2 regions of the Sinorhizobium sp. RAC02 genome follow, and region 1 is predicted to be linked to the other one. Evidence: riboswitches for the same ligand, from Rfam matches in the RefSeq annotation. Region 1 holds a riboswitch; the other holds the start of a gene.
The links. Region 1 has a riboswitch for S-adenosylmethionine ahead of BSY16_RS13415 (O-succinylhomoserine sulfhydrylase). Riboswitches for the same ligand answer to the same signal wherever they lie in the genome.

Region 1 (4,113 bases):
TCGGCGCCGTCTGACGCGCGTCTTGAAAAACACGCCGGCCGATACGATCTAGGGGCCATCACAGGGCGCTGGAAGGCGCTCTCTCTGGCGCATGCCCGTCCGGTATGGAATGATCCGGGTGATAGCGCGCTGAATCACGGTAGAATGCCGGTCGCAAGCAGCCGGGCCCATGGCCCGGTGGCTTCCCGGTGTGCAAGGAGCAGAATGATGATGGCTGACAATGCCTTGAAACTCGGTGAGCTCGGTTATTCCGGCGACGACCATATCCTGCCGTTTCAGGTGGAAGGGCTCGACGTGCGCGGTCGTGCCGTGCAGCTGGGTCCCATGCTCGATACCATTCTGGGCCGGCACAATTATCCTGCCCCCGTCGCTCGGCTGCTCGCCGAGGCGATAACGCTTACCGTGCTGCTCGGCACCTCGCTGAAGTTCGAAGGCAAGCTGATCGTCCAGACCAAGGGCGACGGCCCGGTCGACCTGCTCGTTGCCGATTTCTCCGCACCGGAGAATGTGCGCGCCTATGCCCGCTTCGATCAGGCAGCCCTTGATGCTGCCATCGCCGCCGGCACGACGGAGCCGCATGAGTTGCTCGGCAAGGGCATTCTGGCCTTCACGATCGATCAGGGCACACACACGCAGCGCTACCAGGGCATCGTTCCGCTCGACGGCGAGACGCTGGAGGAGATTGCCGGCGTCTATTTCCGCCAGTCGGAGCAGATTCCAACCAGGGTGCGCCTCGGCGTTGCCGAGCTCTTCGATCGTGACGAGGCCGGCAAGGTGCGCCACCGCTGGCGGGCCGGCGGCATGGTCGCACAGTTCCTGCCGCAGGCGCCGGAACGCATGCGCCAGCCGGATTTGCCCGGCGGCGATGGCGACGATGTCGGCCACAAGATCGATGACGACGACAACTGGGCCGAAGCCAAGGCGATGGTCGAGACGATCGACGCCGATGAGCTGACGGACCCGACTGTCGGCACCGAACGGCTGCTGTTCCGCCTGTTCCACGAGCGCGGCGTACGCGTCTACCAGCCGCAGCAGGTCTTTGACCGCTGCTCGTGCTCGCGCGAGAAGCTGAAGGGCGTGCTGGTCGGCTTCAGCGCCGACGATATCGCGCACACGGCGGACGACAAGGGCGATATCTCGGTCACTTGCGAGTTCTGCTCGACGACCTACCGCTTCGACGCGACGGAAGTCCTGCCGCAATAGGCCCCCAAGCGCATCCTCAGTTGAGGGTGCGCGGTTGTCCTGGTGTATCCAGCGAGAAGGCAGGAATGGCGACGTCGAAGGCTTCGCCGTTCTCCGCCTCCATGCGGTAGCGGCCGAACATGATGCCGGACGGTGTTTCGAGCGGGCAGCCTGAAGAGTACTCGTAGGTATCGCCGGGGCGCAGCGTCGGTTGTTCACCGATGACGCCGGGACCGTTGACCTCGTCGACCTGGCCGTTCTGGTCGGTGATGTGCCAGTAGCGTGTCATCAGCCGCACGGCGACGTCGGAATGGTTGGATATGACGACGCGGTAACCCCAGACATAGCGGCTATCATCGGGGTCGGACTGGTCGGCCAGATAGTACGGCTCTACGGTCACTTCGATGTCGCGGGTTAGCGCACGATACATGGGCAAGCCTTGAACTGATTAGCTCCTGCTATTCTACAGGAATGTGGTTTCGTCAAGGATAAGCAAAGAGGCACCGGCCGCATCGGCCGGTGCCTCCGTATTTGTCCATCTGTCGCTGAAGGTCAGGCTTTGACCTTGGAGAGCGCGCGGGCAAAATCTTCGAGCAGGTCTTCGCTGTCCTCGATGCCGGCGGAAAAACGGACCGTGCCGGCCGACATGCCGAGTTCGGCACGCGCCTCGTCCGTCAGGTTCTTGTGCGTCGTCGTCGCCGGATGGGTGATCAGGCTCTTGGCGTCGCCGAGATTGTTGGAGATCTTCGCGACTTGCAGCGCATCCTGCAGCGCGAAGGCCGCTTCCTTGCCGCCCTTCAGCTCGAAGCAGACGAGCGTCGAGCCGCCCGTCATCTGCTTGGCGATGATGTCGGCCTGCGGGTGGTCCTTGCGGCCCGGATAGATCACGCTGGCAACCTGGCTTTGCTCGGCGAGGAAATCGGCGATGCGGCTGGCATTTTCCGTCTGCTGCTTGACGCGAAGCGGCAACGTCTCGATGCCCTTCAGCAGTGTCCAGGCGTTGAACGGCGACATGGCCGGGCCGGTGTGGCGGAAATAGTCGTGCAGATGCTCGTTGATCCATTCCTTGTCGGACAGCACGACGCCGCCGAGGCAGCGGCCCTGGCCGTCGATATGCTTGGTCGCGGAATAGACGACGACATGCGCGCCGAGTTCCAGCGGCTTCTGGAAGAGCGGCGTTGCAAACACGTTGTCGACGACGACCTTGGCGCCGATCTGGTTGGCAAGCTTGGCAACGCCGGCAATGTCGATGACTTCCAGCGTCGGATTGGTCGGGCTTTCCAGGAAGAACACTTTCGTGTTTTTCTGAATGGCCTTTTCCCAGTTGGAAAGGTCGCGTCCATCGACCAGCGTGCATTCGATGCCGTATTTCGGCGCGAGCGTCTCGACGACCCAGCGGCACGAACCGAACAGCGCGCGGGCGGCGACGATATGGTCGCCGGCCTTCAGCTGGCAGAGGATCGCAGCCGTCACGGCTGCCATGCCGGACGCGGTGGCGCGTGCATCTTCGGCGCCTTCCAGCAGGCACATGCGCTTTTCGAACATGTCGTTGGTCGGGCTGCCGTAGCGGGCGTAAATGAAGCCATCCGTCTCGCCCTTGAAGCGGGCTTCGGCCGCAGCCGACGTGTCATAGACGAAACCCTGCGTGAGGAAGATTGCTTCTGCGGTTTCGCCGTGCTGGGAGCGGGTGGTTCCGCCGTGAACGAGTTGGGTGGCCGGGCGCCAGGACTTGCTCATGTGATCGTCGCCTTCAAACAAAAAAACCGGCCGCAAAAGCAGGCCGGTTTTAAACCCGGCCTTTTTAGCTACTTGTTTTACGTGGCTGCAAGCCGGCCGGCCAAATCACCACGGGATAACCTTGCTAATACTGCTTGGCCGCGCTTGCGTCAATTGCCGGCATTTGGTTTTGTGCGGACCTTCTGATGGGACGATACGATGATGGCTTCTGCGGTGCGCAGCACGGGCATTCTGGCGGACAACGCCATTCGCGGCTTGTTCGACAGCGGACGGCTGACGAGTGAAACGCCCCTCGACGACGACCAGATCCAGCCGGCGAGCCTGGACCTGCGCCTCGGCGCGATCGCCTTTCGCGTGCGCGCCAGCTTCCTGCCCGGCCCGTCCCATCTCGTTGCCGACAAGCTTGACCGGCTGAAGCTGCACGTCATCGATCTGTCCGAGGGCGCGGTGCTGGAGACCGGCTGCGTCTATATCGTGCCGCTGATGGAAAGCCTCGACCTGCCGGCGGAACTCGCCGCCTCGGCGAACCCGAAAAGCTCCACCGGCCGCCTCGATATCTTCACCCGCGTCATCACCGATCGTGCCCAGGAATTCGATAAGATCCCGGCCGGCTATTCCGGCCCGCTCTATCTCGAAATCTCGCCGCGCACCTTCCCGATCGTCGTGCGTCGTGGCTCGCGCCTGTCGCAGATCCGCTTCCGCAAGGGCAAGGCCCTGCTCGGCGAGAGCGAACTGCTGGCGCTGCACGTGAGCGATACGCTGGTCGCCAGCGAAACGCCGAACGTTTCCGGCGGCGGCATCGCGCTGTCGATCGACCTCAAGGGCACCGGCCCGGAAGGCCTGATCGGCTACCGCGGCAAGCACCACACCTCCGTCGTCGATGTCGATCGCAAGAACCAGCACGATATCTTCGATTTCTGGGAGCCGCTGTTCAGCCGCGGCCGCAACGAACTGATCCTCGATCCGGATGAGTTCTACATTCTTGTCTCGCGCGAAGCCGTGCACGTCCCGCCGCTCTACGCCGCCGAGATGACGCCCTTCGATCCGCTCGTCGGCGAATTTCGCGTGCACTATGCCGGCTTCTTCGATCCGGGCTTCGGCCACGCCCCGGCCGGCGGCTCCGGCAGCCGCGCGGTGCTCGAAGTGCGCAGCCACGAAGTGCCCTTCATCCTAGAACACGGCCAGATCGTCGGC
Region 2 (4,113 bases), 670 kb from region 1:
GGGCCACTTCCTCACGTCCGCCGGTATCCGAAAGGGCGGCACCCAGCGAGGTCAACCCGCGGCTGCCGACGGTGGCGATGGTGCCGGCGGCAAGGCCCATCAAAAGCACGAGCAGGCCGACTTTCCGGGAAATCGAGAGATCCGAAATTTTCATGGATAGCGTCCCTAAGGGCGACCGACGCTGTCCTGGCGCGTTCCATCCCAAACAACCCGGGAACATTCCGGGTCAATCTGGCATCGTTTGTCTAATAGAAAGGTTTCTAATTTGTTGCGCCGCAGCACCCCGAGGGTCTCACCCCTTGCGGAAGACGTAGTCCGTCTCCTGCCGCAGCGTTTCGCCGGGTCGGAGAATGGCATTCGGGAAGCCGGCGTGATTGACGGCATCCGGCCAGACCTGCGTTTCCAGGCAGAAGCCGGCAAAGGCTCCGTAGCGGCGACCATCGAGCCCTGGGACCGGCGGGCCGACCTTCGCGCCGGTGTAGAGCTGTACGCCCGGCTCCGTGGTCAGCACCTCCAGCGAGATGCCGGACAGGGGGCTGCGAACCTCGGCGACCGTGCGCTTTTGCTGACGCTCCGGCGAGAGGCAGAAATTGTGGTCGAAGGCGACGCCAGCCTCTTCGGTCTGCCGGCGGAGCGGCGTCCAGTCGCGGAGATCGAACGGCGTTCCCGCGACGGAGCGGATTTCGCCGGTCGGAATGAGGTTCTCGTCGACCGGCAGATAATGTTCGGCCCTGAGGCGGATCTCGTGGCCGAGGGCGTCGGCCGTGTCGTCGAGGATGAAATAGCTGTGCTGGCAGAGGTTGACCGGTGTGGGCGCATCCGTCGTCGCCTGGTAGGCGACGGAGAGCACGCCATCGCCCGGCAGGCGATAGGTGCAGGTGATGGCGCAGGTGCCGGGATAACCGGCGCGGCCGGCGGGGTCGGCCAGCGTCAGGGTGACGAAGTCGCTGCCGTGATCGGCGATATGCCAGTTCTGCCGACCGATGCCGTCGCTGCCGCCATGCAGGTGCGAGACGCCGCGTTCGTTGCATTCGAGCTGGTACTCGGTGCCGTCGACTGCAAACCGGCCGCCGCCGATGCGGTTGGCGCAGCGCCCCGGCGTCGCGCCGAAATAGGGAGAGTGGGCGAGGTAGGAGGGGAGATCTTCGAAGCCCAGCACCAGCGGCGCGTCATGTCCCGTGAGCCTGAGGTCCTGGATGACGGCGCCCCAGGTCAGCACCTGGGCGGTCAACCCGCCGCCGGTGATCGTGATGCGCTCGACCGTCTCGCCAGACTCAAGGCGACCGAAAATTTCATTCCCTGCACCCACGCTCGCGTCTCCTCGCCGATCCCAATTGCGGGCGGCAAACTGCTGCAATTCCTTCCGGCCCGCAACCGAAAAGTCATACTTTTCGAGAATCGGCCCTTAGAAGGTCTTCTGGTAGATGATGAAGGGCGTCTTGTCGGCGATGCGGTCGTAGAGCTGGCGCGCGGTGGCGTTGAACTCCTGCGTCATCCAGTAGACCTCCGGCGAGCCCGCCTCCTTCGCCTTGGCATAGACCCCTTCGATCAGCGCGCGCCCGATACCGGAGCCGCGAACCTCCGGGTCGGCATAGAGATCCTGCAAATAGCAGACATTGCCGATCGTCCAGCAGGAGCGATGGAACAGGTAGTGGGCGAGGCCGACCGGCTTGCCGTCGAGCGTGGCGAGGAGGCCGCGGAACTCGCCGTCCGCCACTTCGCCCGTCAGCCGGGCGAAGGTGGTGGCAAAAATCTCCTCGGGCAGGATCGTCTCGTAGAAGGCGAGATAGGCGGTCCACAGGCGGCGCCATTCGCCTTCATCGTCTGCATGCAAAGGGCGAATGACGACACGGCTCATGGTCAGGCTCCTGTTCTGATCTTTTCCAGATCATAACTCGTGGTTTGATAGATTTCGTTGATCCAGTTGCCGAAAAGCAGGTGTGCATGGCCACGCCAGCGGTTCTGTGGTGGCAGCGACGGATCGTTGTGCGGGAAGTAGTTCTTCGGCAACTTGATCGGCACGCCGGCCGAAACATCGCGGAAATACTCGTCGGCGAGGGATGTCGAATCATATTCGACATGGTTGAAGATGTAGAGATTCTTCGCCTTGTCCTGCACCAGGCACACCCCCGTCTCGTCCGATTCCAGCAGTATATCAAGCCCTGGTACGGCGCGGATATCTTCCGCACGGATTTCCGTCCAGCGCGAGACGGGGACCTCGAAATTATCGGAGAAGCCGTTGAGGAAGACCGACGACGGTTTGCGGTTGTGGTGGCGGTAGACGCCGAATGCCTTTTCCTCCAGCGTGTGCTTCGGCACGCCGTGGAAATGGTAGATCGCCGCCATGCCGCCCCAGCAGACGTTCAGCGTCGAATGCACGTTGGTCTGCGTCCAGTCGAGGATCTCCTTCATCTCGTCCCAATAGGTGACGTCCTCGTAATCGAGGATTTCCACCGGCGCGCCGGTGATGATGAAGCCGTCGAACTTGCGGTGACGCACCTCTTCCCACGTGTCGTAGAAGGCAAGCAGGTGGTCTTCCGAGGTGTTTTTCGCGCGGTGGCCGCCGACGCGCACCAGCGACAGTTCCACCTGCAGCGGCGAGGCGCCGACGAGGCGCGCCATCTGCACTTCCGTCTTGATCTTGTTCGGCATGAGGTTGAGCAGCCCGATCTGCAACGGGCGGATATCCTGCCGGATCGCCACCGTTTCGGTCATCACCCGCACACCCTCGTGAACGAGGGTTTCGAAGGCGGGGAGCGTATCGGGAATCTTGATGGGCATGTCTCAACTCGATCCAAAACAAAAACCGGCCGCAACGATGTCGCAACCGGTCCACGTAAGGGTCTTCCTCGCGCGGCCCTTTAGCAACTTGTTTAACGTGGCTGCAAGCCGGCCGGCCAAATCACCACGAGCGTTTTAGATAGCGCTAGTTTCCTTGCGAATCAATCCATCGCCGGGAACGGTCAAGGCCCGGATGCAGCAAGCATCCGGGCCTTGACCGTTCAAAGCGTCGAGAACTTAGTAGTAGCTGTAGTGGCGCTTCTTGTAATAGACCTTGCCGCCCCAGTGGCCGCCCCAGCGATGGCCGTAGTGACCATAGTGGCGCTTGACGCGGTAGTGCTTGTAGCCGTGATGGCCGTAGCCATAGCTGTTGTAACCGTAGCTCTTGTGACCGTAGCCGTAGTAGCCGGCCTCGGACGGGGCAGCGAAGGAAACAGCAGCGACGACGGCGACAACTGCAGAGATAATGAACTTGCGCATGGGACTCTCCTGATCTCTTTCGGGTTACAGAATGAGCTCCTCTCATCCAGTGATCAGACTTTCCCATATCGGAGGAATTTAAGCTGTTTCGGATGGAACAGGTGGTCTCGCGTCCGTTTTCCCCATCCCGGTCCACTCGCAACGTCATCCTCGGCCCTGAGCCGAGGATCCATGCCGCGGCTGCGGTCGGTGGATGCTCGGGTCAAGCCCGAGCATGACGAAGGAGAGGTTGGGCGACGTTCTCAGCGGCCGTCTCAGCCTTCCAGCTCTTCCCGCAGCATTTCCAGCTCGAGCCATTCCTCTTCCATCTTGGTGAGCTGCTCGCGCAGCTTTTCCATCTCGGCGGCAAGCTTGTTGAAGGTTGCCGGGTCCTTGGTGAAGAGGGCGGGATCGGCCATCTTTGCCTCGCGGGCGGCGATCTCCTTTTCCGTCTTCGCCATCTCCTTCGGCAGGTTTTCGAGCGCGAATTTCTGCTTGTAGGAGAGTTTTGCCTTGGCCTTGCTGTCGGGCGACGCGGCCGTGGCTGTCTCGGCGGCTTTCGCCTTCTCGGCCTTGTCCGCCTTGCGCTTCTCCTCGATTGCGCCGCGGCGCTGCGCCATCATGTCGGAATAGCCGCCGGCATATTCGATCCAGCGGCCGTCGGGGTTTTCCGGATCGGCGGGCGCGATGGTCGAGGTGACGGTGCGGTCGAGGAAGTCGCGGTCATGGCTGACGAGCAGCACGGTGCCGGCAAAACCCGCGACGATCTCCTGCAACAGGTCCAGCGTCTCGATGTCGAGGTCGTTGGTCGGTTCGTCGAGGATCAAGAGGTTGGTCGGCCGCGACAGGATGCGGGCCAGCATCAACCGCGCG

Region 2: linked by a shared signal. The riboswitch ahead of metA (homoserine O-acetyltransferase MetA) and the one ahead of BSY16_RS13415 (O-succinylhomoserine sulfhydrylase) in region 1 are both predicted to bind S-adenosylmethionine.

The regions. Positions count from the first base shown of each region.
Region 1 is NZ_CP016450.1:2,790,877-2,794,989, reverse strand. Features, by position in the region: gene argF (ornithine carbamoyltransferase) at 1-14, shown strand, start outside; gene BSY16_RS13425 (Hsp33 family molecular chaperone) at 211-1,203, shown strand; gene apaG (Co2+/Mg2+ efflux facilitator ApaG/CorD) at 1,220-1,612, opposite strand; gene BSY16_RS13415 (O-succinylhomoserine sulfhydrylase) at 1,735-2,919, opposite strand; SAM riboswitch at 2,963-3,041, opposite strand; gene BSY16_RS13410 (2'-deoxycytidine 5'-triphosphate deaminase) at 3,121-4,113, shown strand, end outside.
Region 2 is NZ_CP016450.1:3,462,211-3,466,323, forward strand. Features, by position in the region: gene BSY16_RS16605 (methyl-accepting chemotaxis protein) at 1-154, opposite strand, end outside; gene BSY16_RS16610 (aldose epimerase family protein) at 293-1,309, opposite strand; gene BSY16_RS16615 (GNAT family N-acetyltransferase) at 1,406-1,858, opposite strand; gene metA (homoserine O-acetyltransferase MetA) at 1,861-2,781, opposite strand; SAM riboswitch at 2,842-2,919, opposite strand; gene BSY16_RS16625 (hypothetical protein) at 3,019-3,261, opposite strand; gene BSY16_RS16630 (ABC-F family ATP-binding cassette domain-containing protein) at 3,516-4,113, opposite strand, start outside.